Regions from separate parts of the Rossellomorea sp. LjRoot5 genome, predicted to be linked through region 2. Evidence: riboswitches for the same ligand, from Rfam matches in the RefSeq annotation. Region 2 holds a riboswitch; each other region holds the start of a gene.
What was found. A riboswitch is a leader RNA that binds a small molecule or an ion and turns the genes downstream of it on or off. The one in region 2 is predicted to bind lysine.
Positions count from the first base shown of each region.

Region 1: another riboswitch for lysine. It lies ahead of lysA (diaminopimelate decarboxylase); the one in region 2 lies ahead of ACSQ2E_RS07360 (aspartate kinase).
Region 3: another riboswitch for lysine. It lies ahead of ACSQ2E_RS03740 (Na+/H+ antiporter NhaC family protein); the one in region 2 lies ahead of ACSQ2E_RS07360 (aspartate kinase).

Region 1 covers NZ_CAXUQN020000001.1:3,426,574-3,437,244, forward strand. Annotated here, with positions in the region: gene ACSQ2E_RS17475 (hypothetical protein) at 1-421, shown strand, start outside; gene rlmD (23S rRNA (uracil(1939)-C(5))-methyltransferase RlmD) at 555-1,919, opposite strand; gene ACSQ2E_RS17485 (N-acetylmuramoyl-L-alanine amidase family protein) at 2,080-3,246, opposite strand; gene htpX (protease HtpX) at 3,418-4,299, opposite strand; gene ACSQ2E_RS17495 (DUF1836 domain-containing protein) at 4,457-5,164, shown strand; gene ACSQ2E_RS17500 (ABC transporter permease subunit) at 5,392-6,420, opposite strand; gene ACSQ2E_RS17505 (ABC transporter permease subunit) at 6,417-7,286, opposite strand; gene lysA (diaminopimelate decarboxylase) at 7,397-8,683, opposite strand; lysine riboswitch at 8,798-8,974, opposite strand; gene ACSQ2E_RS17515 (2OG-Fe(II) oxygenase) at 9,093-9,740, opposite strand; gene ACSQ2E_RS17520 (mannitol-1-phosphate 5-dehydrogenase) at 10,283-10,671, opposite strand, start outside.
Region 2 covers NZ_CAXUQN020000001.1:1,436,981-1,447,651, forward strand. Annotated here, with positions in the region: gene ACSQ2E_RS07325 (lysylphosphatidylglycerol synthase transmembrane domain-containing protein) at 1-212, shown strand, start outside; gene ACSQ2E_RS07330 (alkaline phosphatase family protein) at 219-1,679, shown strand; gene ACSQ2E_RS07335 (glycosyltransferase family 2 protein) at 1,672-2,439, shown strand; gene ACSQ2E_RS07340 (hypothetical protein) at 2,559-3,308, shown strand; gene ACSQ2E_RS07345 (FTR1 family iron permease) at 3,353-4,273, shown strand; gene ACSQ2E_RS07350 (hypothetical protein) at 4,408-5,886, shown strand; gene uvrC (excinuclease ABC subunit UvrC) at 5,883-7,652, shown strand; lysine riboswitch at 7,753-7,931, shown strand; gene ACSQ2E_RS07360 (aspartate kinase) at 8,119-9,357, shown strand; gene ACSQ2E_RS07365 (YslB family protein) at 9,417-9,854, opposite strand; gene ACSQ2E_RS07370 (succinate dehydrogenase cytochrome b558 subunit) at 10,206-10,671, shown strand, end outside.
Region 3 covers NZ_CAXUQN020000001.1:757,574-768,244, forward strand. Annotated here, with positions in the region: gene ACSQ2E_RS03715 (sulfite exporter TauE/SafE family protein) at 1-440, shown strand, start outside; gene ACSQ2E_RS03720 (bifunctional metallophosphatase/5'-nucleotidase) at 468-1,820, shown strand; gene ACSQ2E_RS03725 (YunC family protein) at 1,877-2,179, shown strand; gene ACSQ2E_RS03730 (HD-GYP domain-containing protein) at 2,481-3,593, shown strand; gene yunB (sporulation protein YunB) at 3,652-4,416, shown strand; lysine riboswitch at 4,496-4,677, shown strand; gene ACSQ2E_RS03740 (Na+/H+ antiporter NhaC family protein) at 4,794-6,356, shown strand; gene ACSQ2E_RS03745 (sodium-dependent transporter) at 6,637-8,163, shown strand; gene ACSQ2E_RS03750 (methionine/alanine import family NSS transporter small subunit) at 8,165-8,272, shown strand; gene ACSQ2E_RS03755 (M23 family metallopeptidase) at 8,312-9,313, opposite strand; gene lipA (lipoyl synthase) at 9,533-10,450, shown strand; gene ACSQ2E_RS03765 (YhcN/YlaJ family sporulation lipoprotein) at 10,523-10,671, opposite strand, start outside.

The DNA.
Region 1 (10,671 bases), 2.0 Mb from region 2:
CAATCTTCCAGAGGACAGCATCATATTTGCTGGCCTCAAAGATTATGGAGAAATGGAATCCTACGCCAGGGTCATCAACTGGCAGGGGGAAGAAACGGATGAATATGTGACGGAAAGTACCGGGGTAGTGGACGATAAAGGGAACTTCCAAATCAAAGTGGACCGGGTCAATCCGCAATCCCGCTACAAGCTGGAGGTCCTCTTTAACCCCGCCATCCAAAAATCCAGGATTCAGGAAATCTACGGCTTCTGGGGAGAGAACATCGCCCGGAACATCGGTTACCTCGATTTCGAGTATAATGGCAACACACTATCCGGGATGATCAAAGTCGCCCCAATCGTCAGTATCACAGACCCAAAAGGGGACGGTGCCAAATGGAACCTCACCAACATCCCGAAAAAATCCAGGGCACTAAAGTGAGGAATGAGGGACGGACCTCTTACTGTCAGACATTCTTGGTTGAAGCCTCAATGGGAGATCAGTCCCTCTTAGCATTGAAAAATCCCTGACGCTGAGTTTGGCGTCAGGGATTTCTCCGAAGGGAACCGGTTTTTTATGAATTCAATGTCAGTGTCGCAACACATTCCACATGCACCGTATGAGGGAACAGGTCCACAGGTTGAACGGCATCAAGGGTGTAGCCGAATGGCTCAAGCTCCTTGATATCCGTCGCGAACGTATCCGGGTTGCATGAAACGTACACGATCCGCTCCGGCTTCGCGCGACCGATTCGTCTCATCACTTTCCCGCCGGCTCCGGAACGCGGCGGATCAAGCATCAACAGCTGTGGATGACCGAACGTTTCGAGCATCTGGTCGATTCCTTTCCGTGCATCCTTTGCGAGGAATGTGGTGTTCGAGATCCCATTATCATCTGCATTCCGTTTCGCCGATTCGATGGAGCTTTCCACGATCTCGATCCCGGCAAGCTCCCCTACTTTGCTTGCAAATGGAAGGGAGAACGTTCCTACTCCGCAGAAAAGATCGATCATCTTCTCCGTTTTCTTCGGCTGGCTCATTTCAACCGCCAGGTCCACAAGCTTCTGGGCCTGTGTCGGATTCGTTTGGAAGAACGTATCGAACCATAGACGGAAACGATACCCGTCCATTTCGTCATAGATGAAATCCCGTCCGTCCAACAGATGGATCTCCTCCGCCTGCGTACGATCTGCCCATGCCGTGTTTTCTAGCCATAATAAGCTTTTCACATGAGGGAATTTCTCGCCGACACGTTTCTTTAAATCGGCAACGGCTTCTGAATAGGCTTCAGGTGCCTCGGTTGCGAACAGGGCAAGCATCAATTCACCTGTCGCAAACGATTGGCGGACCATTAAATGACGTAATAACCCTTCATGCTTGTCCTTGTCGTAACCTTGCAAGGCATGATCTTTTACCCAATCAGAAACTTCCATCGTCGCTTCTACCATCTCCTCACTCGCGATTAGGCAAGTTTCAAGGGAAATGATCTTACGGAAATTCCCCTGCTCATGTAAACCAAGTGCCCCTTCAGGTGAAAAAGTAAATTCCATCTTATTGCGGTAGCGCCACGGGTTGTCCATCCCTATGGTCTCACGGACGAGAGCGGGGTCGTAGCCCTGTCCTATTAAAGCTTCCTTTACATGATCCGTCTTGTGCTTCAGCTGACCTTCATAGTCCCAATGCTGCCACACACAACCTCCGCAGCGTTCAAAATGAGGACAAGGCGGGGCGATACGTTCCGGGTTCGTCTCCAGGATTTCATCCGCCATTGCCTTACGTCTTCTACGGTCCGGCTGATCGACCGTCACCTTCACCTTTTCCCCGATCAGGGTCTGAGGGATCGTAAGTCGCAGCTTCTTCGGATTCCCAAGCTCATTCTCACGCCAGATCACAGCCTGTCCGGACCCTTTTTGATCTAACTCTTCTATAGTGGCAACCATCGTTTCTGGTTTGATATTCGACAATTTCTACGTCCTCCTTCAACTTGCTCTCTAACTCTATACTTTATTAAAAATGGAGGCGGAATGCAACAAGGATATAGGGGCAAGTAGCACAAAAAAAAAGCCTTAAGTGTAAGGCCCCTTCTTTGATGTGAACAGACTAATAGGCTTTGTAACTTCCGAATTCACCGGTAATATAAGCTCTTCTTCCGTTGTAGACGACTTCCCAATAGCCTGAGCTGCTGTTTTCCCCCCTGACGGATCCCGTGACGGGAAGGGTACGGCCTTTTCTAATGGTACCCAGATCTTTTGAGGTCAAGCGATCCGGACGATCTTGTATGATGGCGGCATTCGCGACGCCAATAATGGTGATTTCCCCAATGGCAATCGGTCCTCCTGGTACAGGTGGCGGTGAGACTGGTCCCCCCTGCTGTCCACTTCCTTCCACCTTCACATATTTCGGTGATGCCGTCACATAAAACACATAGCCCCTGGAGTTCATGACTTCATACATATCGGCACCTTCCACCTTCAGCTTCCGGACAATCGTCGGAAATCCATACCCGTACTTCAATATTCCAGCACGGTAGGTATCATCGAAGGTCGGCCGGCTGTAGAAGTCAAGACCTTCTGCTCCTTTATAAATACTCTCAACGCGCTTGCCGACAAAATTCCCACTGCTTGTCCCACCGGAAGCGGGAGGTGACCCAACGTTCCCACCATTACCTGCAGCCACATAAGACACCCCGAAGAAATCACACACTCCCAGTGCCTGCTCCCTTGCCGTCTCACGCTGAAAATCCTCGTTGATCATGAGCAACGCTTCCCTCTCATTATCCATGAAGCCATTCTCTACAAGCACCGCCGGACCATTGAACTCCCTTGTCATATGAAGATTTTGCTCAATAATCCCCCGGTACACCTGCTTCGTCCCCTGTTTCAAGTACTTCGCAATATTCTCAGCAAGTTTTCTATCCTTTGCATCGTTATAATATACATGAAGCGAACGCCCTTCTGCATCCTTCCCCGGGCCATCAAACTTCCCATCAAAGGCATTATAGTGGTTGGAAACCAGTGCATCTGCCCCCATGGAATTAGCGGCATCGGTTCTCGCCTGAAGCGGAGTATCTGCATCCGTCGGAGCTGTTAACAGCGTCCGGAATCCGCATCTCTCCAATTCCAATTTTAAAAATAAGGTCACTTTCTCATTGAACTCGTTTTCCCGGATCTGCCTTCCGATAGACGGAATATAAGGCGTCCGTTTACCAGCTGTCCCGAGACCGTGACCATCATCCAATGCTATTAAATAATCACTAGCTTTTGCCATATTTTGTATCCTCCTTTACTAGTAAAATATTCACAGCTTGTACAAATGGTCACGGCGAGGGGAAAAAGTATAAAAGAATATAAATGCATCCGTTCATGACTTTGTCATCAGATAACATAAAAAAGGTGCCCGACTCCCCTTATCGGAGTCAGACACCTTTTTACTCTTCTATTATTTCGCCTGCAAGCGACTGATCCGCTCATCCAAATCCGGGTGAGTCGAGAACATCGCTGATTTACGTCGTCCATTGATTTTCAACGTAGAAATCGCAGTGTCGTCTTCCCCCTTCATCCGGCTTGAGTAAGCTTTCAGCATCTGCAGGGCATGGACCATTTTATCCTTACCGGCAAGATCCGCTCCGCCTCTATCTGCATGATACTCACGATGACGTGAATAAGCGAAGACAACGAGACTTCCCAGGATCGAGAAGACGATCTGGAAGACAATTACGGCAATGAAATGAACAATCGGTGCCATTTCTTCCCTTGCAAATCGGGACGCAATCCATGCGGCGATCCGCGCCAGGAAGACAACGAATGTATTGACCACACCTTGGAGCAGGGTCATCGTTACCATATCACCGTTCGCAACGTGGGCCACTTCATGGGCAATGACGCCTTCCACCGCATCATCATCCATTTCACGAAGCAATCCAGTCGAAACGGCAACAAGTGAGCGTTTCTTCGAAGGACCTGTGGCAAATGCATTCACTTCAGGAGAGTGATAGATTCCCACTTCCGGCATATGCGTGAGTCCTGCCGCTCTTGATAGACGGTGGACTTTCTCGATCACGGCACGTTCCTCAGAAGATAAAGCGCCATCCGGATTCAACACCTGGACACCCATCATCCTCTTCGCCATCCAGCGTGACATCGCCAAAGAGATGAAAGCTCCGGAAAAACCGATGATCGCACTGAATACAAGCAATGCACCTAAATCTAATCCGCCTGAAGCAGTGATATAATTCCCCGCTCCTGTGACGGAAAAAATGATACTAATCGTCAGTAGTACTAAAACGTTCGTTAACAGGAAGTAAAATATACGTTTCCCCATCTTGATTCTCACTCCTATTTCAAGTTCAAAAGAACCTGTATCTGATTCTATTATAAATCTTTCATGTGTAAAATACAAGCAAAAGGTGAAATTGACGAGTCACCACCTAACCAGTAGTATAGAAGAAGATATTTGCAAAAGAGACGGGGGAATCACGATGGAAACGTTTAAACTGACACGCAAAAATATGGCCGACCTGCTGCTGTCTCTGAACGGCACTGCGAGCAGGACTCCACATGAGGTGATTGGGGGAGTTTGGTCGGATCTGGTCCAGGAAAGCGAGCGTCCACCCATCATTCGAAAAATCCTTAAACCCACCAAAGGTGAAATCGGTTTTTCCCTCAATGAAATCGTGTCCCTTGGAAATTTGATCGAATTCACCAATTTCCCCCAAAGCACCGTCCAGAACTGGGTGAAGCGGGATGTAAAAGGGTTGATTGGTTCCCCGCAACTCGGTAAAAAATACACTACGGAACAGGCTGCCATGCTGTTCATCGTCGAAGATCTCAAAGCGACATTGGATTTTGAATCCATCCGTAAGATCCTGACCCTTGTATTCAATAATATCGAAGACCGCACCGATGACATCATTAACCCTACGGATCTTTATCTTGCCTATGCATCTGTCTTCGATCAGATCCACCACCAATCCCTCCCGTCCATCAAAACGGCAGATGGGTCAGTCAACGAACATATTGACGAATTCATCAAGGAAGAGTGCCGAACGATGCTAGGGACGCTTGACGGGATTGCAGAAGAAAACCTAACCAAAGTCCTTAATGCCATGATTGTATCCGTCTTGACGGTCCAGGCTGGATTTTATCAGGCTGCCACGAAGAAATATGTAATGGATGCCTTATCTTAACGGAAAATGCGAGGAAGGCACAGAGGGACGGACCTTCATTTTTGCAAATGAAGGCCCGTCCCCCTTGGGTTTCTCATGAAAATCATAGGTCCGTCCCTCTCTAAAAGTGATAACCCAAATAGTTTGATTGAAATTGAAGAAGATGCCTTGATTAAGGCATCTTCTTCCCTACAATCTGTCTCAATTCATAAGCCTTAATAATTTCACGGACCAATAGATATAGCCTCTCACTTCGTCTCTTTCACAAGTTGGAACATTTCTTTGTCTTTTAGGCATCGGTTTTGGATTTCTTCAGCCGAACCTTTATCTGTTGAAGATTCCACCAGGGTTTCCACCACTTGCGTCGCCCCGATCAGCATCAGCTTTGCCGACAGGATCGTCAAGGTAAAGAAAACGACGGGGATGAAAGAAATCCACGGATAGGTCGTCCACAGGAATTGCCACCAGCCGCCGAGGAGACCCGACCATTCATGAGAAATGGAAGCCAGGAACGGATTGTCAAAAAGGTCTACCTTAAGTGACGATCCCCCGATATAAATGTTCAAAACCCCAAGATGTGCAATCAACAGCATGATGATCATAAATTCCCGGATCGACACGAGAAGAATCTGCGGAAGAATAAAGGGGCGAATATGATTTCTGATGTAATGACGCTTCGTTGCCCCCAGCACTTTCGCACTATCTATAAACTCTTGACTCATGATCCGGTCATATTCATTCGTAAATAGCAGTGTCAGACTCGGAAGTGAAATCACGATAAGAATGATCAGGTAAAAAATCGTTTTATCCGTAAAATCATAAGGGAATCCCTCAGGATGATGTAACGGCCCATCCAGCAACATCCAATTCAATAATAAAAAAGATAATAACGTCGGCGGAAAATAGTTTGCGGCATCCACAATGTTATCAATGATTCTCCTGATTGGTTTCAAGTAGAAATGTAGTACCAACCCCATCAAAACGGAAGGCAATACCCTGCATAGCGTGATCAAGAGCGCTGCCCCTATTGTATATTTCGCCCCAACAATGATAAGAGAGAAGATATTCCGGTTAAAATTGTCGGTGCCAAGTGGTGGAGACTCTATCGGGGAGTATGGAGGGCTGAGAAAATCCCCCTCTTCATTTTTCACAAGATCCAGCTTCGGCACCTCATCCCCCCAGCCAACATAGTAAACAAGACTTGCGGCAAACATACCGAACAGAAAAATAAACCCCATTATAAATGACCGATTCTTCATCAGTTTTTTCAACATCATATCACCACCTTCTGCCCGGTTTTCCGATCAACGATGAGCCTGATGAGGATGAGCAGGACAAAAGCAGGCAGATAAAACATGATCAGACTGAAACAGATCACATCCATTTGAGAGAATGACAGGATGAAGTGTGTGATGCCATAAATATTAAATAATCTTTCAAACACGATTAAGGAAGATAAGAGAAAAAGAATGATAGATTTGGAATGATTCAATAAGCTGAACGCGATATTCCGCAGGACATGGATGAAGAAAATCGAGTGCTTGGACATCCCCCTGCTTCTGATCAGATCAACATACGTCTTCCCGTATTCATCATTGACCAGTAGATAGATGATCCGGAACAACATGATTGTCGGCAAGATGGACAGGGTCACAACCGGAACGAGATACACCTTTTCCTGAGAGCCGACAATAGGGAACAGCAGCACACCCGTCTCTTTCAAAATGAGGATGACGCTGTATTGAATGACAATCAAGATGAAGATATCAGGTGTGGACTCGAGAAGATTTGTCACTCTAAGGATGAACTTTGACCAACGGGAGGGCAGCAAATGTGTGAAGTACGCAAGGAAGATGCCCATAAGGACGGATAAAAGAAAGGCAGACAAAAAGATTGAAACAGAATAGAAATACGGCTCCCAGAATGCCGGGAACATCGGATACGAGTTGTTCGATTCATTCGTGATGGTCATCGACTCAGAATGGACGAGGGATGTTGAAATCTCCACAATGTTGAGCATATATTGTTGCAGGCTGAGGTCCACGCCATCATTGAACAAACCGATGAGTGCCGTCAGGAGGACGATCCCGAACAGAACGAAGACAAATTTCATCACCATGGAACCGATCGATTTGAGATTCATAGATTGATCCTCCGAATTCATTGGATAAAGTTTCCTTTATATTACCATAGTCACCCAAAAAATCCCATAAAAAAAGGTGGAAACCCTTTTGGACTCCACCTCTCTCTTCCCTACCGATCTTTCCTTACAAGATCCGCATACGTCTCCCGTTCGATCACGACCCGGGATACCCCGTTATCCACAAACACAACAGCAGGTCTCGGTATCCGGTTATAGTTACTCGCCATAGAATACCCGTATGCCCCCGTACTGAAGACAGCCAGGATATCACCGTAATTCGTCGGCGGCAGCATCAGGTCCCAGATGAGCATGTCACCAGATTCGCAACATTTCCCCGCAATGCTCACACGTTCCGTACATTCCTCATTTGGACGGTTGGCAAGTACTGCATGATACTTCGCCTGATACAGAGCCGGTCTTATATTATCCGTCATCCCTCCGTCAATCGCCACATACGTACGCACTTCCGGGATGATTTTCTTCGAACCCACTTTGTATAACGTCGTACCCGCTTCTGCCACCATGCTTCGACCAGGCTCCACCCATACTTCCGGGAGTGGGTATTCATTTTTGGCAAAATAGTTCTTCACACTATCCGTTATTCCTTTGACATAGGTCGGAATCGGCAAAGGCTGGTCTTCTTCCGTGTACCGGACACCAAAACCTCCACCGATATTCAACACCGGCATCGTGACGTCCAAATCAATCCGTATCCGCTGCATGAAATCAGACAGTACCAGGATCGCCTGATCGAAGCCTTCCTGTTCAAAGATCTGGGATCCGATATGGGAATGGAGACCGAGCAATGAGAAGTATGGCTTTCTAATCGCAAGCTGAATCGCCGTGGCCGCCTGTCCGTTTGAAATGCTGAATCCGAATTTCGAATCTTCCTGGCCCGTCGTGATGTATTCATGGGTATGGGCTTCCACGCCCGGTGTGACCCTGATGAGGATCTGCACCTCCTGCTCCCGCTCTTTTGCCAGGTCATGCAGCAGTTCAAGTTCAAGGAAACTATCGACGACAAAGCAGCCGATTTCAGCTTCAAGAGCCATTAAAAGCTCCTCTTCGGACTTGTTGTTCCCGTGAAAATGAATGCGTGCCGCCGGGAATCCAGCTTCAAGTGCCGTATACAATTCCCCGCCAGAGACGACATCCAACGATAGGTTTTCCTGTTCCGCCAAGCGCACCATTTCTTTACAAAGAAATGCCTTACTCGCATATGCCACCTGATATTTCAGACCACTTTCATTGAATGCATCCCGGAACAATTTCGCATTCCCACGGATCTTCCCTTTATCATAAACCATCAGGGGGGTGCCATATCTTTCCACCAATTCACCTGTACCCAGCCCACCGATCATTAAATCTCCTTGAACATTCACATCAACTGTACTCATATCCTAAACTCCTTTAGACTCTCTAAAAAAAACACAAAAAACCGTATGAAGCAGATGCTCATACGGTTTTTCATCAAAGTTTACGGAAACAAGATGAAGACTATGTATTAACATCTCTTCAATAGTGCTCCACAACTTTTGCATTGTGACAGTCCAGCATTTCTTCAATGCTGGCCCAACAAAAAATAGAATTGGCTATTTTCTGCTTCGGCGATCTGCCTTTCCCAACTTATCCCGGAATCCATTATTCTCAAAGAAGGTACTCATCATTCTCGCGCCTCTATTATCAGAGAGTGACTGTATATTTTTATTGGAATAACTATATCATTCTCTTGAAATGGATGTCAATTGGTTTTTGAATGTTCTAAAAAGGAGGAGCATCCCACCCTTGGGTTACTCCTCCTTTCCATTACTTAAAAGCTTGCCTTCTCATCCACTGGGTCGCAGCCCATTTATCCCCGATGACAACCGGTGCGCCGCCATGGAGCGTCAAGTCGTTCAATTCTTGATTATCATAAAAATATTCGAAGTAAACCGCCATTCCCTTTTGTGGAGAAACAGAGAGATTCAGCTTCGGGAAGTAAGTTTCCCCGCCTTCCTCTACGTCGTTCAAATACATAACGAGGGTACTGATCCTCGGGTTCTTCACCGGCCTTGCCGATGCCGAAAAGAAATCGAAGTGGGCCTTGTATTCCTGACCCGGTTTATAGTTCAGGATTTGAAGACCCTCCCCGTGCTCAACGGGTATATTCATAATCTGAGAGACTCGCTTTTCAACTCGTGTCACGACGTCATGACTTTCTTCTAAAAATACAGAACTGCTTGTTCTCAGTCCATCGACTGTCCTTGTATTCCCGATTTTTGAGCGTTCGACACGGTCTTTTGACAATTGGATGAGTTCATCACATTCTTCATGACTCAGTACATTGCCAAGCACGACGATCAGGGGCTCCTCCATTTTCGCGATGATCTGGATATCCCGGTCTTCCGTCTTGATCTTATTCCCGGTGTGGTGAAAAATCGTTTGTTCCTTTACAGCTATTTCAGTCGTATTCATTGCCAACTTTCATCAACCTCTTATCGTATTTTTAACATTCTGAATTCTTATATTAGTGGAAGCATTCTTTAAATCTTCCAGACTCGAAAAAGTGATAGCAACAATAGGCATAACTGTATATTTTATTCGGTTGTTTCCTCCTGGATGTCAAAGTATGAGAGTGTATTTTACTATATTTTACACCCGGGATGAGGGGAATTCTATCTTTATTTTTTCTTTTTCCCCTGAAAAATAATGTGGGTGACTCAGGTGTAGGATTGGAGTGGGTTGGAGGGTGTCACAGAAAGGACACGTATGGAAACCTTTATAATAAAACGAGTAGTGGTTGATTTCCACTCCAGGTGCTCGCTTTCCGCGGGGCGTGAGTAGAGCCCAGGAGTCGAGCACCTTCCGCTCCAATCAACTTTAAGGTTTAGTTTTTTACTACCATTGTCGTAAACGTCTTCCTCATCATTTTTTATTTACCAAATACATGGTCTGAAAATATAACCTTCTAAAAAGAACAAAAAAGACTGCCGGATCCCATCCGACAGTCCATCAATTTATTTCTTCAATGCTTCATACTGAACCAATACTTCCTTCACGATTTCACTATTCGCATCCAGTCCGCTCACTTCTTTCAAGACATGAGCAGGGCCGTGCTCGTTGATCATGCTCTGGATTTCCATGGCTTGTTCGTCTTCAGGATTGTCGAACAGTAACGCTGCTGCAATCGCTTTGGCGAGATACGAATAAGACAATCCCGCTTTTTGGGCTTCGGTGGTCGGACGGATCAAGCGGTCATCGGGACCAAGCTTCCTGATCGGCGCGCGTCCCACACGGGTGACGTCATCATTCAAGTAGGCATTTTTGAAGCGTTCGATGTTTTTATCAATATAAGCAAGGTGGTCGTTTTCATCGAGACCATATTGCTTCACAAGATAGGCGCCTG
Region 2 (10,671 bases):
TTCAATTTGCCCCTGGAGGAATTGGTACGTATGAATCGGTCATGAGCTATACATTGCTTACTGCCGGTATCCCACTTGGCATTGGTCTTTCCATGGCGATCGTGAGTCATGGGTTAAAGTTTATATTCTCCTTTATAGCAGGAGGAATCGTAATTGCTGTATGCCCCGTTTCCATCAAAAATGTGAAACGGTGGAGCAGGATGAAAGGATGAATGAAATTGAAGAGCGCATCAAAATTTGAAAAAACGGCGGCCAGATGCTGGAACCTGCTGAATGAAGGGAAACCATTCACCCCTATTTTTGTCATAGGGACCATGACACTCTTTCATTTACAAGGGTTGCTGCAAGGGGAATGGTTTCCATTCCTCATAAGCTTGCTGTTTACCCTACCCCTATTTATTTTGTATTTCTATTATGATTTTCCGTTGTTCCTGAGAAACTATTTATGGATTCCGATCATCGGCTATCTGTTATTCTTTGAATCACCCAATTTAGCTCTGTGGGGCTTCGGGATTGGTCTTTATTTCTTTTTTACCGTCTTTTTCTGGGGAACATTTTATTACCATCTCCGGATCGGGACGGATTGGCTGAATTTCACCCGTTTTTGGAAACTGGTGTTGAAGAACAGTGACTCAACGAGCGGAAATGCCCAGGAACAGCTTCCGAAATTCCTGCTGCTGCTAGCGGTGTGGGATGGAATGATGACGAATCTAGCCACAGGGGAACTGCTTCCGGCCACTCATTATTTCGTATTCTGCGGTGCAGTATTCGCTTTAGCGTTCATTCTTCACCATTTCCTTTTTGACTGGAAGCCGAAGCAGTATGACTCCTTTACAACCGGTGAGGCGATTGACGAGGAGCTGATGAATGAAAAAGTGGTTGTCATCGTGATCGACGGTATGAGGAAAGAACGCTTCTATGAAGCGAATACGCCATATCTTGATTCATTGATGGAACAGGGGACCGAGTATTTGAATATGGAAACCGTCTATCCTGCAAGAACGGTTGTCTGCTTTTCGTCCATGTTCACAGGCACTTATCCGAAGGAACACGGCATGAAATCCAATATGGTCTGGAAGCTTGGGATCAAGGTGGAAAGCATCTTTGATTCTCTACGGAAAGTAGGGAAAAAAGGGAAGATGCTGGGGATTGCCCATCTGGTGGATTCCTTCGGCAAAGATGTTGAGACGGTCACTGCCGTGATGCATAAAGACAAAGCAGATCGAAATATTATCAATAAAGCGAAAGTCATCATGGAAGAACAGGACCCTGATCTATTCATTGTCCAATTGATCGGTACAGATCAAATCGGGCACAGCAGGGGCGTCCTATATGATGAATACATCGAAAAGATTGAAGAGGCGGATCGCCTGATACAAGAATACGTCAAGTGGCTCGAAACGGAAGGGAAGATGGAGAACACGACCCTTATGATATGTGCGGATCACGGACAGGCAGATGGAATCGGCGGACATGGTCATCTGGATGAAGGGGAAAGATACGTCCCATTCTTTATGGTCGGCCCGGGGATCAAACAGGGAGAGAAAGTCCAGGAGAAGCACAGTCTCGTTTCCATGGCCTCTACCATCGCCCATTTATTAGGGGCGCCATTTCCGAGTCACAGCAGGGGACCTGTCCTCAACGAGGCGTTAAAGGAGCGTTGGAAGCAACATGAATAAACAGAAAGTCATTGTGTTTATGCCGGCCCATAATGAAGAAGAGTCGATCGGGGATGTCATTAAGCGGGTGCCCCGCTCCTTCCATCCTTCCGTAGATGTGGAAGTATTGGTCATCAATGACGGGTCAACGGATCGAACGGTTGAAGTGGCTAAAAGGTCTGGTGCCGATCACATCATAACATTTGAGAATAATCGGGGCCTGGGTGCCGCGGTGAGAGAAGGACTGCGTGCTTCCTTTGACCTCCATGCTCACATCGGGGTCATGATTGATGCGGATGGAGAGTACCCGCCAGAACAAATACCCGAACTATTGCAGCCGATTTTTAAAGGGGAAGCAGATTATACCATGGGGTCTAGATTCTTGGGTACCATCAATGGGATGAAGCTTCACCGCCGGTTGGGCAACTATTGTTTTACCCTTCTTCAATGCGTCCTTCTCAGAAAGTGGATCTACGATGGGCAGTCCGGTATGAGGGCGTTCTCGAGACAGGCCATGGAACATGCAGAAATCATACATGATTACAATTATGCTCAAGTGTTAACCTTGAACCTTATCCGTAAAGGATTTCGGGTGAAGGAAATCCCGATTTTGTATTATGTGAGAACGACGGGCCGGTCCTTCATTAAGTTCAAAGCCTATATGTCTTCTGTTCTTCCCGCCATTATACAAGAGATGAAAAAACCGGTGGAGAAGGTATATGTGGAAGAGCAGGCTCATTACATCCCTTCAGATGAAGGAACGAACCATTTTGCAAAATAACAACATAAAACCTCATCTTTAACAAAAAATAAGTACTCCGGCTCCTATGCTTGAGTACTTATTTTTTATTGACAATACGAATGATAATCATTATCATTGAAAATAGGAGGGAATCATACATGAAAAAATCGTTCATAACCACCGTACTACTGTTTTTATTAGGAAGTATCATGCTGTCTTCACAGGCATCCGCCTATTCATACGGCGACCCGAGTGAGGAGAAAATAGCAGAAGCATATAAAGAAATCATGATCAAGCTTGATGAAGACCCTCCGAATTATTCAGAGTCCAAAAAGATTTATGAAACGGTTCGAGAAGAAGTGGATCAGCATATGGGTGAAGAACCTTCGAAGATCATCCTTCAGAACCTTGATAACAAAGAAAAGAAAGAGGCAATTGAAAACCTGGATGAACTCCTTGTCCTCAATATTGCCAGAAGACTTGAAAGCATTGATAAAAACTTCTCGGAATATGATACGAGTAAGCGATTACTCGCAAAAGGATTTGCTACATATAAAACGTTATCCCCGAAAGTAGAAGGGGAAAACCCTGAATTGGATCAAAAGATCAGGACTGAATTCGATCAAGCGCTCTCATCCCTCGGGAACCCGGGGTTGTTCGGAGTCGGAACAAAGGAATCCGATCAGGACGCTTTTAAAGAAAGTAAAACAGTCATAGTGGATTCGCTGCAAAAAGAATTCGACATTAAAAGTCTTGAAGTCGGACATTTTTCTGAAAGTGCCACTGAGGAATCAAGCGGGAAACAGGAGTGGACGGATATTTCCAACCTGAAGAACTGGTTACCCATCATCATTATCGTGGGGGTTCTTGCTGCAGCGATTGTGTATGCCGTCAGAAAACGTAAATAAGGTCACTATAGAAATAGTCTTTAAGCAAGTAAGGGGGAACTAATGTGGAATTACAAGCTTTACTGATCACCTTTCGTGAAGTCCTGGAAGCGTTACTGATCATCGGGATCATCACTACCTATCTGAAGAAAACGAATCATGGCCGGTTTACAAAGTTTGTCTGGCTGGGTGCAGGATTAGCGATAATAGCCAGTGTAGGCGTAGCGATGCTCTTTCAGGTCGTCTTTACGGGATTTGCCGCCATGGGAAGCGAGATGTACCTGAAGATCGGCATCATGCTGGTCTCCTCCGTCCTTCTTACCCAGATGGTCTTTTGGATGGCGAAGCACAGCCGTGATCTTAAAGGAAACATGGAAGGGAAAATGAAGCATTTTATTTCGACAGGTAATATCGTCGGGATGGTGATCCACTCGTTCCTCGTTGTGCTCCGCGAAGGTGTGGAAACCGTATTCTTTTTCGCCGCCATCACAGGTGGGGATATCGGAGCGGCCATGCAGGGCTGGGGAGCGATTACGGGAGTCGTCATCGGTTGTGTCGTAGCTTACTTCTTCTTTAAAGGCACAATGAGAATTTCATTAAAGAGCTTCTTTAAAGTGACCGGTGCATTCATTATCCTCATATCTGCAGGACTTCTTGTACAGGCGATTTCCATGATGCAGGATATAGGGTTGATCGGCAGTGTGATTCCACATCTTTACGACCTGACCTGGTTACTGCCTGAGCATCCGATCGATTACGCCCATTACTTGCGTGATACGGGAACTGCCCCGTTGTTATCCGGTGATGTAGGCATTTTCCTTAAAGCGTTGTTCGGATATTCTTCCATGCCGTCCATCGAAGAAGTGATTTCGTATATCGGCTATTTCGTAGCGATTTACTTCCTGACTGCACCGAAGCGGGAGTCGGTGAAAGCAAAGGAAGAGGTCAAAGGCGGAGTGAAGGATTTGAGTCCACAAGCTAAATAAATTGTATCAGTGCCAAACCTCATTACCCTTAAAGATTGAACACCCTTTTCGAAAGGTGTACACTCTTTAAAGGAATGTATGTTTGGTGCTTTTTTTAATGGTTGAGAGTCTAACAAAGTATGAGGGTGAAGTCGTTGAGAGTGAAGAGTGGGGAGTTTATGAGTTGGCCGAATGTGGCAGGGGCATTTGCTGTGATGGCTATTTTTGTTCTTCAGGTGATGTGGATCCCATCCTACGCGGCTACTTGGGATATGGTGGATTTTGCACTGGGTGTCCTGCATTTTGATATGTATCAGATGCAGCCCCATTTCCCAGGATATCCTTATTTCATCTTGGGAGGCAAGGTCCTTCATCTGATGGTGGGAGATCCCGTCCAAGCCCTGACCCTATTTAATATCATCCTATATGGAAGTGCGATCATCCCTCTTTTTCTGTTGATGAAACGAATCGTGCGACCGGCTTATGCAGGGATGGCAGCGGCGATCGTTTATACGAGCAGCTTCACAGTCCTGATGGTGAATCAGCCGATGTCCGAGGGAGCGGCAGTCGGGGTGATGTGGTGGTACATATGGAGTTTGGTTTTCGCCAATGAGAGAACTCATAACGGATTTCTCATCCTTCCCCTGTTCCTATTCAGCCTGCTTCTTGGAATCAGATTATCCTATCTGGTCTTTGGAATCGGGATCCTGATGGTCCTGTACAGAAAGTGGAAGGAAGGCATGGTAACATTTCTGGATACCTTCGTTTACCTCCTCATTGCAATCCTGTTCCAGCTCCTCTGGGTAGCGGGCATCAGCATGTCAGAAGGGGGATATGAAAGCTTCCTCCGATTGGGCCTCTCCTTCACGAACGGACATTTTCAAGAATGGGGGGGAACGATCCGCGCCTCAGGTCTAAGCCTCTTGGACAGAATCGTGAAACTGATCTTTGTCAACACGATTTGGGTTGGGGGTGTAGGTGAATCCCTGCTCCTTCTCATTCTAATGGTGGTCGGTTTGGCTGCAGTAAGGAAGGATTCGCATGGGAATCGTTATATGACAAGCCTGATGCTGATGCTAATGGGAAGTTATTTTCTTTGGGCCCTTTTTGCCCAGAATGTGATGAAGCCCCGTCATGCTTTGCCTTTGATCGGGATCGCTTTGTTCCTTGGAGCGGGAAAGCTGCTTTCACAACGACTTTCCCGGGCAGGTTTCAAACTTGTCCTCTCATTCCTTCTGCTTCAGGTTTACCATACAAGTACGTTATTATATAAACATGCATCGGACGTTCCGGCTGTCTATCAAATGGCCGATTATTTAGAGAGTGAAGGGAAAGGAAAGCCTCTCGTCGTATATACATGGGAAGAGTCCAGGGTACTCGAGTATCTTGACGTCCCTTTTATTCATAAGAAAGTACAAACGTACGAAGTGTTTACCACTGACGCAGGGTATTACCCTGAACGGGATATTTATCTGACAGATAAAGTAGTCGAAGGGTTTAAAAAACAGGGGATCCAGGTGGATGGATTCGTTAAAGTCGAGAAGCATTTCCATTCCAGTGAGCTCATCGATCCCATCTATCACGACCTGACATTATATAAATGGGAGAAACAGAGGGAGGAGGAAGAAGGATGAATCAGAATATCACGAATAAATTAGCGCTGCTTCCCGACCAACCGGGCTGTTATTTAATGAAAGACAGGCAGGGTACGATCATCTATGTGGGAAAGGCCAAAGTATTGAAAAACCGGGTGCGTTCCTATTTCACCGGCTCCCATGATGCGAAAACCCAGCGGCTGGTAGGGGAGATCGAGGATTTCGAGTACATCATGACGTCATCTGACCTGGAAGCCCTTGTCCTCGAAATGAATTTGATCAAAAAGTATGACCCTAAATACAATGTCATGTTGAAGGATGATAAAAGCTATCCGTTCATTAAGTTAACGAATGAACGCCACCCGAGACTCATTACCACAAGAAAGGTCCAACGGGGAAAGGGAAAGTATTTCGGTCCCTATCCTAATGTCGGGGCGGCAAATGAAACGAAAAAACTTCTCGACCGCTTGTATCCTTTACGGAAATGCTCGAATCTTCCCGACCGTGCCTGCCTTTACTATCATATCGGCCAATGCCTTGCTCCCTGTATTAAAGAAGTGAGCAAAGACACATACCGTGACATGACAGATGAAATAACCCGATTCTTGAACGGCGGATACAAGGAAATCAAGAACCAGCTGACGGTGAAAATGAATGAAGCCTCGGAAAATCTGGAATTTGAAAGAGCGAAGGAATTCCGCGATCAGATTCTTCATATCGAAGCGACCATGGAAAAGCAGAAAATGACGATGACCGATTTCACGGATCGTGATGTGTTCGGATATTTCGTTGATAAGGGCTGGATGTGTGTTCAGGTATTCTTCGTCCGGCAAGGTAAGCTCATTGAGCGGGATGTGTCATTATTCCCTCTCTATAATGAACCTGAGGATGAGTTTCTCACGTTTTTAGGTCAGTTCTACTCCAAATCCAACCACTTTAAGCCGAAAGAGATCTTTCTGCCTGAAGCGATTGACATCGATCTCGCGGAAAAACTTCTGGAGGTAAAAATGACCCGGCCGAAACGTGGAAAGAAGAAAGAGCTTGTGAAGCTTGCAGAGAAAAATGCCAAGCAGGCACTTGGAGAAAAATTCGCACTGATCGAGAGAGATGAAGAGCGGACGATTAAAGCCATTGAGCGCCTGGGGGATCATATGGGCATTTATACGCCTTTCCGGATTGAAGCCTTTGATAACTCAAATATTCAAGGAAGTGATCCTGTTTCGGCGATGATCGTCTTCTTGGACGGGAAACCTGCCAAGAACGAATACCGCAAGTACAAGATTAAAACCGTCAAGGGGCCAGATGATTATGATTCCATGAGGGAGGTTGTCCGGAGGAGATATACGAGAGTGTTGAAAGACGGACTTCCTTTACCGGATCTCATCATCATCGATGGAGGAAAAGGTCAGATCGAAGCGGCAAGGGATGTGATTGAGAATGAATTGGGTCTCGACATCCCGATCGGTGGCCTTGCGAAAGACGACAAGCATCAGACGTCGGAACTGCTTTACGGAAACCCGTTGCAGATCGTCCCCCTCGAAAAGCGCAGCCAGGAATTTTATCTCCTGCAGCGGATCCAGGATGAAGTTCACCGGTTCGCCATCACCTTCCACCGTCAACTTCGAGGAAAGAGCGCATTCCAGTCGACCCTTGACGACATCGACGGCATCGGTCCAAAACGGAAAAAACAGCTTCTTAAACACTTTGGTTCAATGAAAAAGATGAAAGAAGCGACAGTGGAGGAATTTACAGAAATCGGAATTCCAGAAGCCGTGGCAAAGATATTGGTGGAGAAGTTGAAGTAGCAGCTGAATAAATGAATTCAATTTATTTAAAAATTGTGCATTGAATCACAATTTTTTATGTGCTATACTTAACAAAAATTTATAACATTATCACTTTTTAAGTGGTGATAGAGGTGCGAACTTCAAAAGTACAGGTAAAGAGGGGGATGAGCCCCGCCGACATGCCTGGAAAGGGGAGAATCGCCGAAGTGGTTATAGTCTCATGCTATATCTGCTGGTCCTGCGTTTAAGAAATGCAGGATTGTCAAGATGATTCAATCTTGGAGAGCTATCTCACAATGCCGATGAACCTATTTGTATGTTCTGCTGTATGTTCATAAAGCAATGAGATATTATTCTCATTGCTTTTTTTATTATCAGCGCAGGATTTTGTTATAAAGATCCTGTCCTATGAACGTTTAGGATGATTGTGATTGTACTCTTCATCATGAAAAAGAGCGGCGACGCTCAGAAAGAGGGAGAAGTCGTGAGTATTATTATTCAAAAATTCGGTGGCACTTCAGTAGGGTCTGTGGAAAGAATTCAAAATGTTGCGTCTAGGATCATTGAAGAAAAAGAAAGAGGGAATGATGTGGTCGTCGTCGTATCTGCCATGGGAAAAACGACGGATACACTTGTTGGTCTTGCAAGGGAGATCACGTCCCAACCGAGCAAAAGAGAAATGGATATGCTGCTCTCAACCGGGGAACAGGTGACCATTTCACTCCTTACGATGGCCCTTATCCAATCGGGACATGATGCCATTTCATTCACGGGCTGGCAGGCTGGCATCGAAACGGAATCTGTCCACAGCAATGCAAGGATTACAAATATTCATACCGATAAAATGACGACTCACCTTCAGAAAGGAAGAGTGGTCATCGTGGCGGGATTCCAGGGCATGACAAATTCGGGTGAAATCACAACACTTGGCAGGGGCGGGTCGGATACAACGGCCGTTGCGATTGCAGCTGCCCTGAAAGCGGAGCGCTGTGACATCTATACAGACGTAGACGGGGTTTACACGACAGACCCCCGCTATATAAAAGGAGCAAGGAAGTTACCGTCGATTTCCTATGATGAAATGCTCGAACTTGCAAACCTCGGGGCGGGGGTCCTGCATCCAAGGGCTGTGGAGTTTGCCAAGAATTATCAAATTCCTTTAGAAGTCAGATCCAGTATTGAACGAGTGGAAGGAACGTATATTGAGGAGGAAGCAAGCATGGAACAGAACTTAATCGTACGAGGGGTAGCCTTTGAGAATGAAATTACACGCGTCACTGTATTTGGACTGCGAAATGCTTTAACAGGACTATCATCTGTGTTCACAACGTTGGCCGAAAATCATTTGAACGTAGATATCATCATTCAGACCCAGACGGATCAGAAAACGACCAATCTATCTTTCTCCATCAAGGAGCACGATCTCGATGAAACCCTCGCTGTTCTGGAACGAAATAAAGAGCAGTTGAATTTCACACACGTCGAGCATGAGAGTGGGCTTGCGAAAGTTTCCATCGTCGGTTCGGGGATGATTTCAAACCCGGGTGTGGCCGCGGAAATGTTTGAAGTACTGGCTCAAAATGACATTGTGGTGAAAATGGTCAGCACTTCTGAAATTAAAGTGTCGACAGTAGTGGATGGCGAGAATATGCAAAAGGCGGCAGGTGTCTTACATACGGCCTTTCATCTGGATGCCGTGAAGATGGAAGAAGTCACGCTGTAAGATCATCATGAAAAAGGGTTGTCCTGAATGATCAGGGCAACCCTTTACTAGGAGATTGACTACTCAATCCGGTCTTTGTCGTCCCATCTTACAACCACTTTGACCGATTGACTCCGTTTATGTAATTCGTCAGCAGCTTCTGCCACACATTTTCTTAGAAGCTGAATTTGTTCGGCAATAAAGCCCGTTTCCAGTTTGAAGTTCACATCCGTTTTCAGTGACAGACGCCGTTCGATTACAGGTCCATTCAATTCAAATGTCATCTCATTTCTTTTTTGTTCCAGAAGTGTAAGGGTGCCCCATCCTGCTTCCTCGAAAAAGGAAGATATTTCTTCCGTTGACTGAAGGGGGAATTTCCTCGAGAGCTGCTTTCCTCCCCAGTACAGGATATCGGGTGTGTGCTTTCCTAATATGTCTGGAATCAAGATGTCGCGTAACATTTCATATCCGAAGATTGGAACGGACGGCTGATGTACTTCTTCTTTTTTCTGTTCCAAGTAAATCCCCTCTTTCTATAAAACTATTATATACATGAAAGAGGTAATTATCATCCCATACCTTGAAAAAATGACCTTGGGATATTTTGGTGCTATAATATTTATTGTTTATTTATTAGAATTTTCGAACATTTAATCAGGCAAAACCTCATGTTTTTCGTTGTTGATATATTGAAAATATTTTTGCGATATTGTCGAATTTATGTATACGTTTTCTTGACGCTTCCACTCCTTGGGAGTAAAATGAACATGTCACATTATTGTTACAATATAAAATATGTATCGTTGTCTAATCATTAGTAAAAGGTATTAGAAAACGAATTCATATTTTATCATTAAGGGGGGTAAATCATGGCTGGAAATCGAGAATTTAATTATCGCAGGCTTCATTCATTGCTAGGTGTTATTCCAGTTGGATTATTTTTAACACAACATTTAGTCGTGAACCATTTTGCCACTGGTGGGGAAGAATCATTTAACCAGGCGGCACATTTTATGGAAAGTCTTCCTTTCCGTTATTTCCTTGAAATCTTTATCATCTTCCTTCCATTGTATTTCCATGCAATTTACGGAATTTACATTGCATTCACTTCCAAGAATAATGCAAGCAGGTTTGGTTATTTCCGTAACTGGATGTTTTTACTTCAACGCGTATCTGGAGTGATCACATTTATTTTCGTAACATGGCATATTTGGGAAACAAGGGTCGCTGCAGCGTTCGGCGCTGAAGTGAATTTCCAGATGATGGAAAATATTTTATCCAATCCGTTGATGTTAGGATTTTACGTGCTAGGTGTTCTTTCAACGATTTTCCACT
Region 3 (10,671 bases), 680 kb from region 2:
CTATAGAAAAATTCAGGGATGCATCTTTTCAGAGGGAATTTACCGATCCAAGTGGAGAAACCTTCCGGTATGGATATCCTCCGGCACTTGGAGTATTGATCGCCTTTGTTGTGGGGTTTACATCGGGGTTGTTCGGCATTGGCGGCGGCTCTCTCATGGTCCCTGCCATGATTCTGATTTTTCTTTTCCCGCCCCATGTGGCTGTTGCAACATCGATGTTTATGATTTTCCTTTCGGCATTGGTGAGCTCGGGAACACATGTGTTGTTCGGGAATGTCAAATGGCTGTATGCGCTGGCTCTGATTCCGGGAGCCTGGATCGGGGCAAAGGCCGGGGCATATATCAATACGAAGCTCGAGTCCAAAGTATTGGTGAGCGTTTTGAGGATTATTTTGATTTTAATTGGTATTCGATTGATTTATCAAGGAATGACAGGATAACATTCCTCCAATAGGAGTGAACGATTTATGGGAGAAACCATTCATATTTATCATACGAACGATCTTCACAGTCACTTTGAGAACTGGCCAAGAATAAGGGATTTTTTAAAACGGAGAAAACAGAAGCATGTGAATGACGGAGAGTCTGTGTATCTATTTGATATCGGTGATCATGTGGACCGCTGGCATCCATTGACAGAAGCGACGTTAGGAAAAGGGAACGTCAAGTTATTAAATGAAGCCGGGTTCGACGCTGTAACAATCGGAAACAATGAAGGGATCACATTGGATTATGATGATTTAAACAGTCTGTATGACAGTGCCCGGTTTGATGTGATTGTAGGAAACCTGTTCGATCGTTCCTCACGGCGTCCAGGATGGGTGGAGACTTACCGGATATATGAGACCGGCAGTGGTATGAGGATTGGCGTCCTAGGTTTAACGGCCTATTTCAAACCATTTTATAAAGCTCTCGGCTGGAACATTACCTCCCCTTTGGCTGAACTGAAGAAGTTGGTTCAGGAGGTTCGCCAAAGCGTCGATATGATCATACTCCTTTCCCATCTGGGGATAAGGGATGATGAGATGATCGGGGAACAATTCCCTGAAATAGACGTTATCCTTGGTGCCCATACTCACCATGTCTTGCCTCAGGGGAAAGAGGTGAATGGCACCATGCTCGGTGCTGCAGGAAAATATGGTCATTATGTCGGTCATATCACAATCGAGGTGGATACAGCCACCAAGCAGGTCATGGAAAAGAAGGCACGACTATATGAGCAGGGGGAACTTCCGGCTGTTGTGAAGGAAGCGGAGGAAAGAGATCAATGGATCCGGAAAGGGGAGGAGTTATTAAAGCAGGAAGTGACCTGCCTGACAAACGCTTTCCCGGTTGACTGGTTTCAGGCGTCCCCGCTTCCTGAAGTGCTTTGTGATGCACTAATGGAGTGGTGTGGAGCTGATTGCGGTTTCCTAAATGCGGGTCTTCTCATAGAGGGACTTGACGAAGGAATGGTGACAAAGCAGGATTTGCATCGCATCCTTCCCCACCCGATCAACCCCTGCATGATCCGAGTGAAGGGAGCCGAGCTGAAGGAAATCATTAAGCAGACTCTTAATGAGGACTGGCCGCATCTTGAAGTGAAAGGACTTGGTTTCAGAGGGAAAGTGATGGGAAGGTTCGTGTATTCGAATATCTACTTTGAAGACCATGACATCTTCATCGGAAACGGTCCGATCGAGTCCGGGAAGATATACAAGCTGGCCCTGCCGGATATGTTTACATTCGGCCACTTCTTTCCGGACCTACAGAGGCTCGAGAAGAAGTACTTTATGCCGGAATTTTTACGGGATGTCCTCGAATGGAAATTGAAACAGTAAATGTCTCACCGTTTCCACACTCATGACATACATATGAGTGAAGGGAGCGATGAAACATGATGAATGTATCTCCGATTACCATTGGGGGACATACCTTTACAGCGATTTCTGTTGCACTTCCGAAAACCAATCTCCTCGTCGTGACGAGTGAAAAAGGATATATAATGTGTGGGGCACTTGATGTTGCGCTGCTCAATGAAAAATTAAAGGACAGGGGGATCATCGCTGGAAGAGCGGTTGGTGTGAAAACCATCGATCAGCTCCTCGATGCGCCGCTGGAGTCCGTTACCTACGAAGCAGCGAATCTCGGCATCCACACGGGAATGGCCGGAAAGGACGCGCTGTTGAAAATGATATAGACATGAGAATGACCAGTACTCATTATTGAGTGGCTGGTCTTTATTTTTGAGGGAGTGATTGCGTCATTTTAAGAATTATTGCGTCAAAATCGATAGTAAAGTAATTGCGTCAATTAACAAAATAAGGTAACAAAAATCCTCTTCAGCCGGCACGCGACACCTTCATAAAATTCATCTGAACCCTTCGATATTCTTTCATGAATATATAAACAAATACACCTTGCAAGCTCCTTTTTATCCTTTATAATGGAGATACTAGGAAATTTTGTCGAAAAATGAAATAATTACATAGGAGAATTCTATGAGGCTTATATCAACAAGGGCTTTGAAACCCGGCATGGTTCTAGCTACAACGGTATATAATATGAGAGGTCAAGCGTTGATTCATGATAATGTTCCCATTACAGAACGCATGATCCACAGATTGCAGGAGCTTAGTATTCAGTATGTTTATATTGAAGACTCTCTTTCAAGTGGAATCCATGTGAAGGGGACCGTTTCGAGTAAAGTGAGACAAGAGGCGGTTCAGAATATCGAGATGGCCTTCAATCAATTAAGCACCTCCAAAGAGAAGCCAAGTCTCCTTGTGATTGAAGATAGTGCCTCTCAATTAAAGCAGGTGATTGATGTCGTCCTGTCCGAGGTAAAGGCGAATAATGATCTTCTGACGATTTTGACAGATGTGTTTACATACGACTCCTATATATTTCATCACTCTTTTAATGTTACGTTATATACACTTTCCATCGGTCTTGAACTTAAGCTTTCACAGAAGCAGCTGGAGCAGCTCGGGGTTGGGGCGATCCTCCATGATATCGGTAAGATGCTCGTGCCTGAAGAGATCCTGTTAAAGCCCGGGAAACTTACGGAAGACGAATTCTCGGAAATCAAGAAACACTCTGAACATGGCTTTGACATTCTGAGACAGCTTCATTCAGTTTCCCTGATCATCGCACACTGTGCCTATCAGCATCATGAGAGGCTCGATGGCTCGGGTTACCCGCGGGGGATCAAGGGTGAAGATATTCATCCGTTCGCAAAGATCATCGCTGTGGCCGATGTATTTGACGCCATGACGTCAAACCGGGTGTACAGGAAAGCCATGCTTCCTCATCAGGCATTGGAGGTCTTGTATGCGGGATCGGGAACATTGTTCGATTCAAATGTGATTGAAGCCTTCCGCTCATCGGTTGCGATGTATCCGAATGGTATGATCGTGGAACTGAATGATGGACGGAAAGCAATTGTGACCGATCAAAACAGGGGCGTCACAGACCGCCCTGTGGTACGAATCATCGAAGAAGATGGTCAGGAGTTAGACTCTCCTTATCCACTCGATTTAAGCAAGGAATTAGACAAGGTGATCACAGGCTTTGATCCGGATTATGAACCGCAATCTCTTAAGATTAAATAATTTTTTGCGCTAAACCCTCCTTACAATGCATACAAATAGCTTGTAAGGGGGGATTTTTTTGTCAAAGTTCAAAACCTACAAACCCCGAAGAGGAGGTCCGCTGCCTTTTCGACATGTCATGATCATTACGTTTCTATTCTTTATGATCTCAACGGGATTCGGATTGTGGATCATTAACAAAGGGTTGAAGCCGACTCTCCTTGCGTATGCCGAAACACAAACAAGCAGGATCGGTACCCTGGTGATAAACAAAGCGATCAATAAGAAGATTGCCGACGTACTGGATATTTCAGATATAACAGAAGAAGTGAAGAATTCAGAAGGAGATATCGTTTCATTTAAATATAATACACAGACGATCAACAGGGTCCAGGCAGAAATTACGAATCTTGTGCAGCAGAATCTTCAGGAAGCAGAAGCGGGGAATATTGAAAATCTAGAATTTCTCACTGAAGTGGAGCTTGATGAAGGGAAGTCGAAAACATCGAAGGGCATTACCTATTCTGTTCCATTGGGGCAGGCAACGAACAACGTATTGCTCGGGAACCTGGGGCCGAAAATCCCGATCCGCTTTCATTCCATCGGTGATGTACGTTCCGATGTGAAAACGACGGTTGAGCAGTTCGGGATCAATAATGCGGTTGTGAAGGTATTTGTGGAGCTTGAAGTGAATGTGCAGATCATCATCCCGTTTGCAACGAAAACCGAAACAATTAAGCAGGATATCCTGGTTGCGATGGGGACCGTTCATCTGGATGTACCGCAATTTTATAACAATGGTGGAGGGGAATCGAGTCCTTCCATCGAATTTCCCACAAATTAGTCAGGAAAAAAAGTTGTCAAAAGAATGATAGTTTGGTATATTAATAAAGAAAATTTTATAACACACCACATCATCAGTCCGATGGGGTAGAGGCGCAGAGTTCAAGAGTAAGCTGTTTGAGAATGACAACTGTGAGAACAGATGAAAGGGAACTTTTGCCGAAGTAATTATACATGTCAAATGTGTATTTGCTGGGGTTATCTTGAAGAAGGATAACACTGTCATTATAGGGAATCTCTATAATGGGGAGCTACAGATCGTGATGGAGCACTTAAATTACTTACTAAGGTAATGATAGCTTCTCTATCGTTGCCTTTTTTTATTATCCTCTATCATGCTACGATGGTTCCCCCCCTATCAAATAGGAGGAGGACACTATGGAAAACACGATTTACTCATTATTACCACCCCTTTTAGCCATTCTTATGGTTATCCTTACAAGACGGGTTCTACTTTCATTGGGAGTAGGAATCGTTGCGTCTGCCTTTCTGTTGGCAGATTTCTCAATTACCAAAACATTCAGCTTTATGTGGGACGCCTTTAAAGGCATCTTTGTCGCAGATGGCGGACTTAACACCTGGAATGTCTACATCATTTTCTTCTTACTCATTCTTGGTATCATCACGGCATTTGTGAATATTTCCGGCGGGAGCCGCGCATTCGGTGAATGGGCGATGAAACGTGTGAAGACACGACAGGGCGCACAGCTTCTAGCTGCGGTACTGGGTATCATCATTTTTATTGACGACTATTTTAATGCCCTTGCTGTCGGACAGGTTTCAAGACCCATCACGGATCGTCATAGAATCTCACGTGCTAAATTAGCCTATATCATTGATTCAACATCGGCTCCGATCTGTGTCGTATCCCCGATTTCAAGCTGGGGAGCGTATATTATCGGGATCATCGGCTCCATTCTTGCAACACATAATATCACGGAGTACACGGCATTCTCAGCGTTCATTCAAATGATTCCAATGAACCTATATGTATGGGCAGCAGTACTGCTTGTCGTCATGGTTGCCTATAAGGGACTCGATTTTGGAAAAATGAAAGAGCATGAAGTACGGGCCCTTGAAACGGGAGATCTTTATGATCCAGGCAAAGAGATTCCCGGCGAATTGAAAAATGATCTCCCAGTCAGCTCAAAAGGCTCGGTAGGCGATCTTGTCTGGCCGATCGTTGCCCTTGTCATCGGGACTGTTTCCATGATGCTGTGGACTGGATATCAAGCGGTGGGATCCTTTGACCTGCTGCCGATCTTTGAAAATACGGATGTAACCAAATCCTTATTGTATGGTGGATTATTCGGACTTCTTATTTCCCTGATTTTCTTCCTTCGCCAAGTCAGCTTGAAAGGAATCGAAGCGGGTGCGATCGGGACAGCTGTAGTGGAAGGTATCAAGTCGATGCTGCCGGCTGTTTACATCCTGATATTTGCATGGACGATCGTGACACTCATCGATCAGCTGCAGACGGGTACGTATCTTGCTGGCCTCGTTGAACAATCGAATCTGCCGATGCAGGCACTTCCGGTCATCTTATTCCTGGTTGCCGGCATCATGGCATTCTCAACAGGAACATCATGGGGATCGTTTGGTATATTACTGCCGATCGCAGGTGAAATTGCTGCAGCTTCAGACGTGAGCATCTTACTGCCTGCCATGGCAGCGGTACTGGCGGGATCTGTATTGGGTGATCACTGCTCACCTATTTCTGATACAACGATCCTTTCTTCCACAGGAGCGGGAAGCAACCATATCGATCACGTGCTCACACAGCTTCCATATGCCGTAATCGGTGCGGTTGTTGCAGCCATCGGTTACCTTGTATTGGGGTTCACCGGCAGCACCATTCTTGGTCTCGCCGTAGTCATCATTTTGATCTTGGCCTTTTCCTTTTTGTTCGGTGAAAAAGCAAAGCCTGCATCTGCAGAGTAATTCATAAAAACCAGGAGCCATGTAGGCTTCTGGTTTTTTTATGGATTCACATAGAGTTCTCCTCCTGATCCTATCGTCTCCTGTTCTCCAAAATTCGACAAAATTCTTATAGTGAAATAGTACTGTAGAAATTTGGTGAATTTCTCAATAAATCACTAAAATAAAGCTTTGACAATTGGCCTGGAACTAGCTATACTGTCTTTAGATTATAAATAATCTGAAAATATAAAAATTTCAAATACCTCATGGGGGTAGTTGGAAAGAACTAGGGGGGAACAGCATGGAGAAACGTGCACAATTTGGGACACGGGCAGGATTTATTCTGGCAGCTGTCGGTTCAGCAATCGGACTGGGGAACATTTGGCGTTTTCCGGCAGTGGCGTATGAAAATGGTGGGGGAGCTTTCTTTATTCCTTATTTATTCGCTCTTCTAACAGCAGGTATTCCATTATTAGTACTTGAATTTACAATTGGTCATAAGTACCGTGGTTCAGCACCGTTATCTTATTTCCGTCTTAATAAGAAAACAGAATGGCTTGGATGGTGGCAGGTCTTAATTGCATTCGTCATCTCTACCTATTATGCCGTCATTATCGCATGGGCGATGTCGTACAGTGTATTTTCTTTCAATTTAGGCTGGGGGAAGGATACAGAGTCATTCCTGTTCAATGATTATTTAAAATTGACCGTGGACGCGGGTCAGACGGGAAGTGTGGTTCCTGGGGTATTCATCCCGCTTGTAATTGTATGGGCCGTTACACTGGGTATTCTTTTCAAAGGTGTAAAGAAAGGAATCGAAGTAGCGAATAAAATCTTTATTCCAGCACTTGTTATCTTATTCTTAATTATCGTTGTTCGCGCTTTAACTTTACCCGGCGCGATGGATGGTCTGGATGCGTTCTTCAAGCCTGACTTCAGTAAAATTGCCGATCCGGGTGTGTGGGTGGCGGCATATGGACAGATTTTCTTCAGCTTATCCATTGCCTTTGCCATCATGATTACGTACTCAAGTTATTTGCCAAAGAAATCGGATATTACGAACAATGCGTTCATTACAGGGTTCAGTAACTCCGGCTTTGAATTATTGGCAGGTATCGGGGTGTTTGCGGCACTTGGTTTCATGGCCCAATCACAAGGTGTGGCAGTGCAGGATGTAGTAAGCGGCGGTGTGGGTCTGGCGTTTGTTGTCTTCCCGCAGATCATTAACGAATTCCCGGCATTCAACGAAGTATTTGGTTTCTTATTCTTTGTTTCACTTGTACTGGCCGGTCTGTCTTCGTTGATTTCCATTTCGGAAACCTATGTAGCAGCCGTATCTGAGAAGTTCGGGATTTCCCGTAACAAAGCCGTACTTTTCGGTGGTGGACTTTCAGCTATCGTTTCCATTCTTTTTGCCACACAGGGTGGACTGTTATTCCTAGATGTAGCGGATTACTTCATCAACCAATTCGGAGTGGCGTTTGTCGGATTAGTGGAAGTAGTCGTGATCGCCTGGTTCCTGCGCAAGCTGGGAGGATTCCAATCCCATGCGAATGGAATTTCGGATATCCAGCTTGGTGCCTGGTGGAAAGTATGTCTCGGCGTTATCACACCGATCGTGCTTGGATGGATGATGTTCGGATTATTCAAAATGAATTTACTAAAAGAGTTTGAAACGGAAACTGGTAACTACGAAGGATATTCAGATGCTTTCATTCTGTACAGTGGATGGTTCGTAGCTGCCTTTGCCATCATTGTAGGAGTGGCCTTCGGATTTAAACGCTGGCATGCCAAGACAGAAGCCGATAGCTATAAGGGGGTAAGCTAACATGACTGGTAGCGCAATTACAATGATGATAGTCGGAATGGTCATCATCTGGGGTGGATTAGCAGCTAGTATCATGAACGCTGTTTCCAAATCAAAAAAGCAGGTATAGAGAAAGAAGCAGACGATGGAATGTCCATTGTCTGCTTTTTTAATGTTTCTTGCTTTTGATCCTGTCCTGGCGTTCCCACATTCTAAGATGGGGGTAGGGATCAAAGGACCATTCAGTAAGGCCATTATCCTTATACATTCCATAATGCAAATGCGGCGGGAATTTCCCTGACGTTCCCGGAGGTCCATATCCTGAGCTTCCGACACCGCCAATCACCATGCCCGGCTCAACCACTTGTCCGACATGAAGATCTTTGGCAAAACCACTCAAATGGGCAAAATAATGATACGTATTATTGATGTCACGTATCCCGATGCGCCAGCCTCCATAACGATTCCAGCCTTTCATCTCGATGATGCCGTAAGATGTTGCTCTCACCGGTACACCATAATCAGCGAAGAGGTCCGTCCCTTCATGGATCCGTCTTCCACCCCATCCACGGGCATCTCCCCATGTGTTCCGGTAACTATAGTTAAATCTCAGGGGAAGCGGAAAGGCTTTTTGATTGAGATGAATCGTTCCGTACTGTTTATATATTTTGGCATTTCCCATTATGATACTGACGGTTTTATCCCGCTTGTAATAATCCCAGAGGGCAAGCTTGAAGTTGTCGTGATCAATGCCATAACGGAGTATGAAGTCGGTTAGAGCGGCAAGGATATCTTCATCACTTTTCAGGCTAGCTTTCCCGTCATGCTCCCCGTCCCGACCGATTCCATTGAAAAGCGCGATCGTTTCAGGATTGTCATCTTCGGGGTGGGGGTTCAAAGGACCGACCCACTTTTCAGGCTCTACATAAATCGAGATGAAAGAGGATGGTTTATCCCTGTCTTTACGGGCAAACCGGAGACTGCGTTCATACTGATCGATGGCAGCCAGGTAGTACCAGGGGATATGCGTCAAAGCCTCGCTTTTTTGAAATAATTCCATTCGTTTCGTGTAAATTTGTTCATCCGTAAGCTTTTCTGCTGCATAGCTCTTAAACGGACTGATCGCTAAGAAAAATACGATGCAGAAGATCAATCGTTTGTACAAAATCATCCCTCCATTTTTAGGGGCCTATATGTAGTTTGTATCGTTCCGGGGGATTCATAATCATCAATAAATGGTAATAGGACATCACATGCTTGTTTTCACTTTTTTAGTATGATAAAGTGACAAAAGAAGTATATTGATGATGGCTTTTTTTACATAGGATGAACGAGACAACGTTTCACTCTTTGCCTAAGTCAGAATTATTTAGGATTGGAGATGAGGGGTATGAGTAAGAAAGATGAACACATTCGTAAACCGGATTGGCTTAAGATTAAGCTGAATACGAACGATAATTATATGGGTCTGAAAAAAATGATGCGTGAAAACAATCTTCATACAGTTTGTGAAGAGGCCCGTTGTCCTAATATTCATGAGTGCTGGGGAACGAGACGTACGGCCACGTTCATGATCCTGGGTGACATTTGTACACGTGCCTGCCGTTTCTGTGCCGTTAAAACAGGACTTCCGACTGAATTAGACTTGAAAGAGCCTGAACGTGTTGCGGATTCCGTACAATTAATGAACTTGAAACACGTCGTCATTACAGCGGTTGCGCGTGATGACCTGAAAGACGGCGGTTCACAAGTCTTTGCTGAAACCGTCCGTGCTATCCGTCGTAAGAGCCCGTTTACATCCATCGAAGTGCTGCCTTCTGATATGGGTGGGGTATTCGAAAATATCAAGACATTGATGGATGCCAAGCCTGACATCATGAACTACAATGTCGAAACCGTCCGCCGCCTGACTCCAAGAGTTCGTGCCCGTGCGACTTACGACCGGACATTGGAATTCCTCCGCCGGGCGAAAGAATTGAATCCGGAGATCCCTACGAAATCGAGCATCATGGTTGGTCTCGGGGAAACGAAGGAAGAAATTCTCGAAACGATGGATGATCTACGTGCCCATCATGTTGATATCGTGACATTAGGTCAATATCTGCAACCATCGAAGAAGCACTTGAAGGTTCAAAAATATTATCATCCTGATGAATTTGCCGAACTTCGTGAAGCGGCAATGGAAAAAGGCTTCAGCCACTGTGAAGCAGGTCCTCTTGTTCGTTCTTCTTACCATGCCGATGAGCAGGTAAACGCAGCAGCGAAATCCAGACAAGCTAAAGGTGAGCAGGAAGTACAGAACGCATAATTTCATATAACTAGAAAAGGACTGACCTGTCGGAGATCTCTCTGACAGTCAGTCCTTTTGTACAGATAGAGGTTAGTCCATCATGTTATCATTGCCGGTATAGTCATTGCGCTTTTGACGGTCCATATTGATCTTATGGGTATCATCATCACGCATTTCGTATTGATCAGACGTCATTTCACCGTTGGCGTTTTCACCTGAGTCGACATTTCTACCTTGTG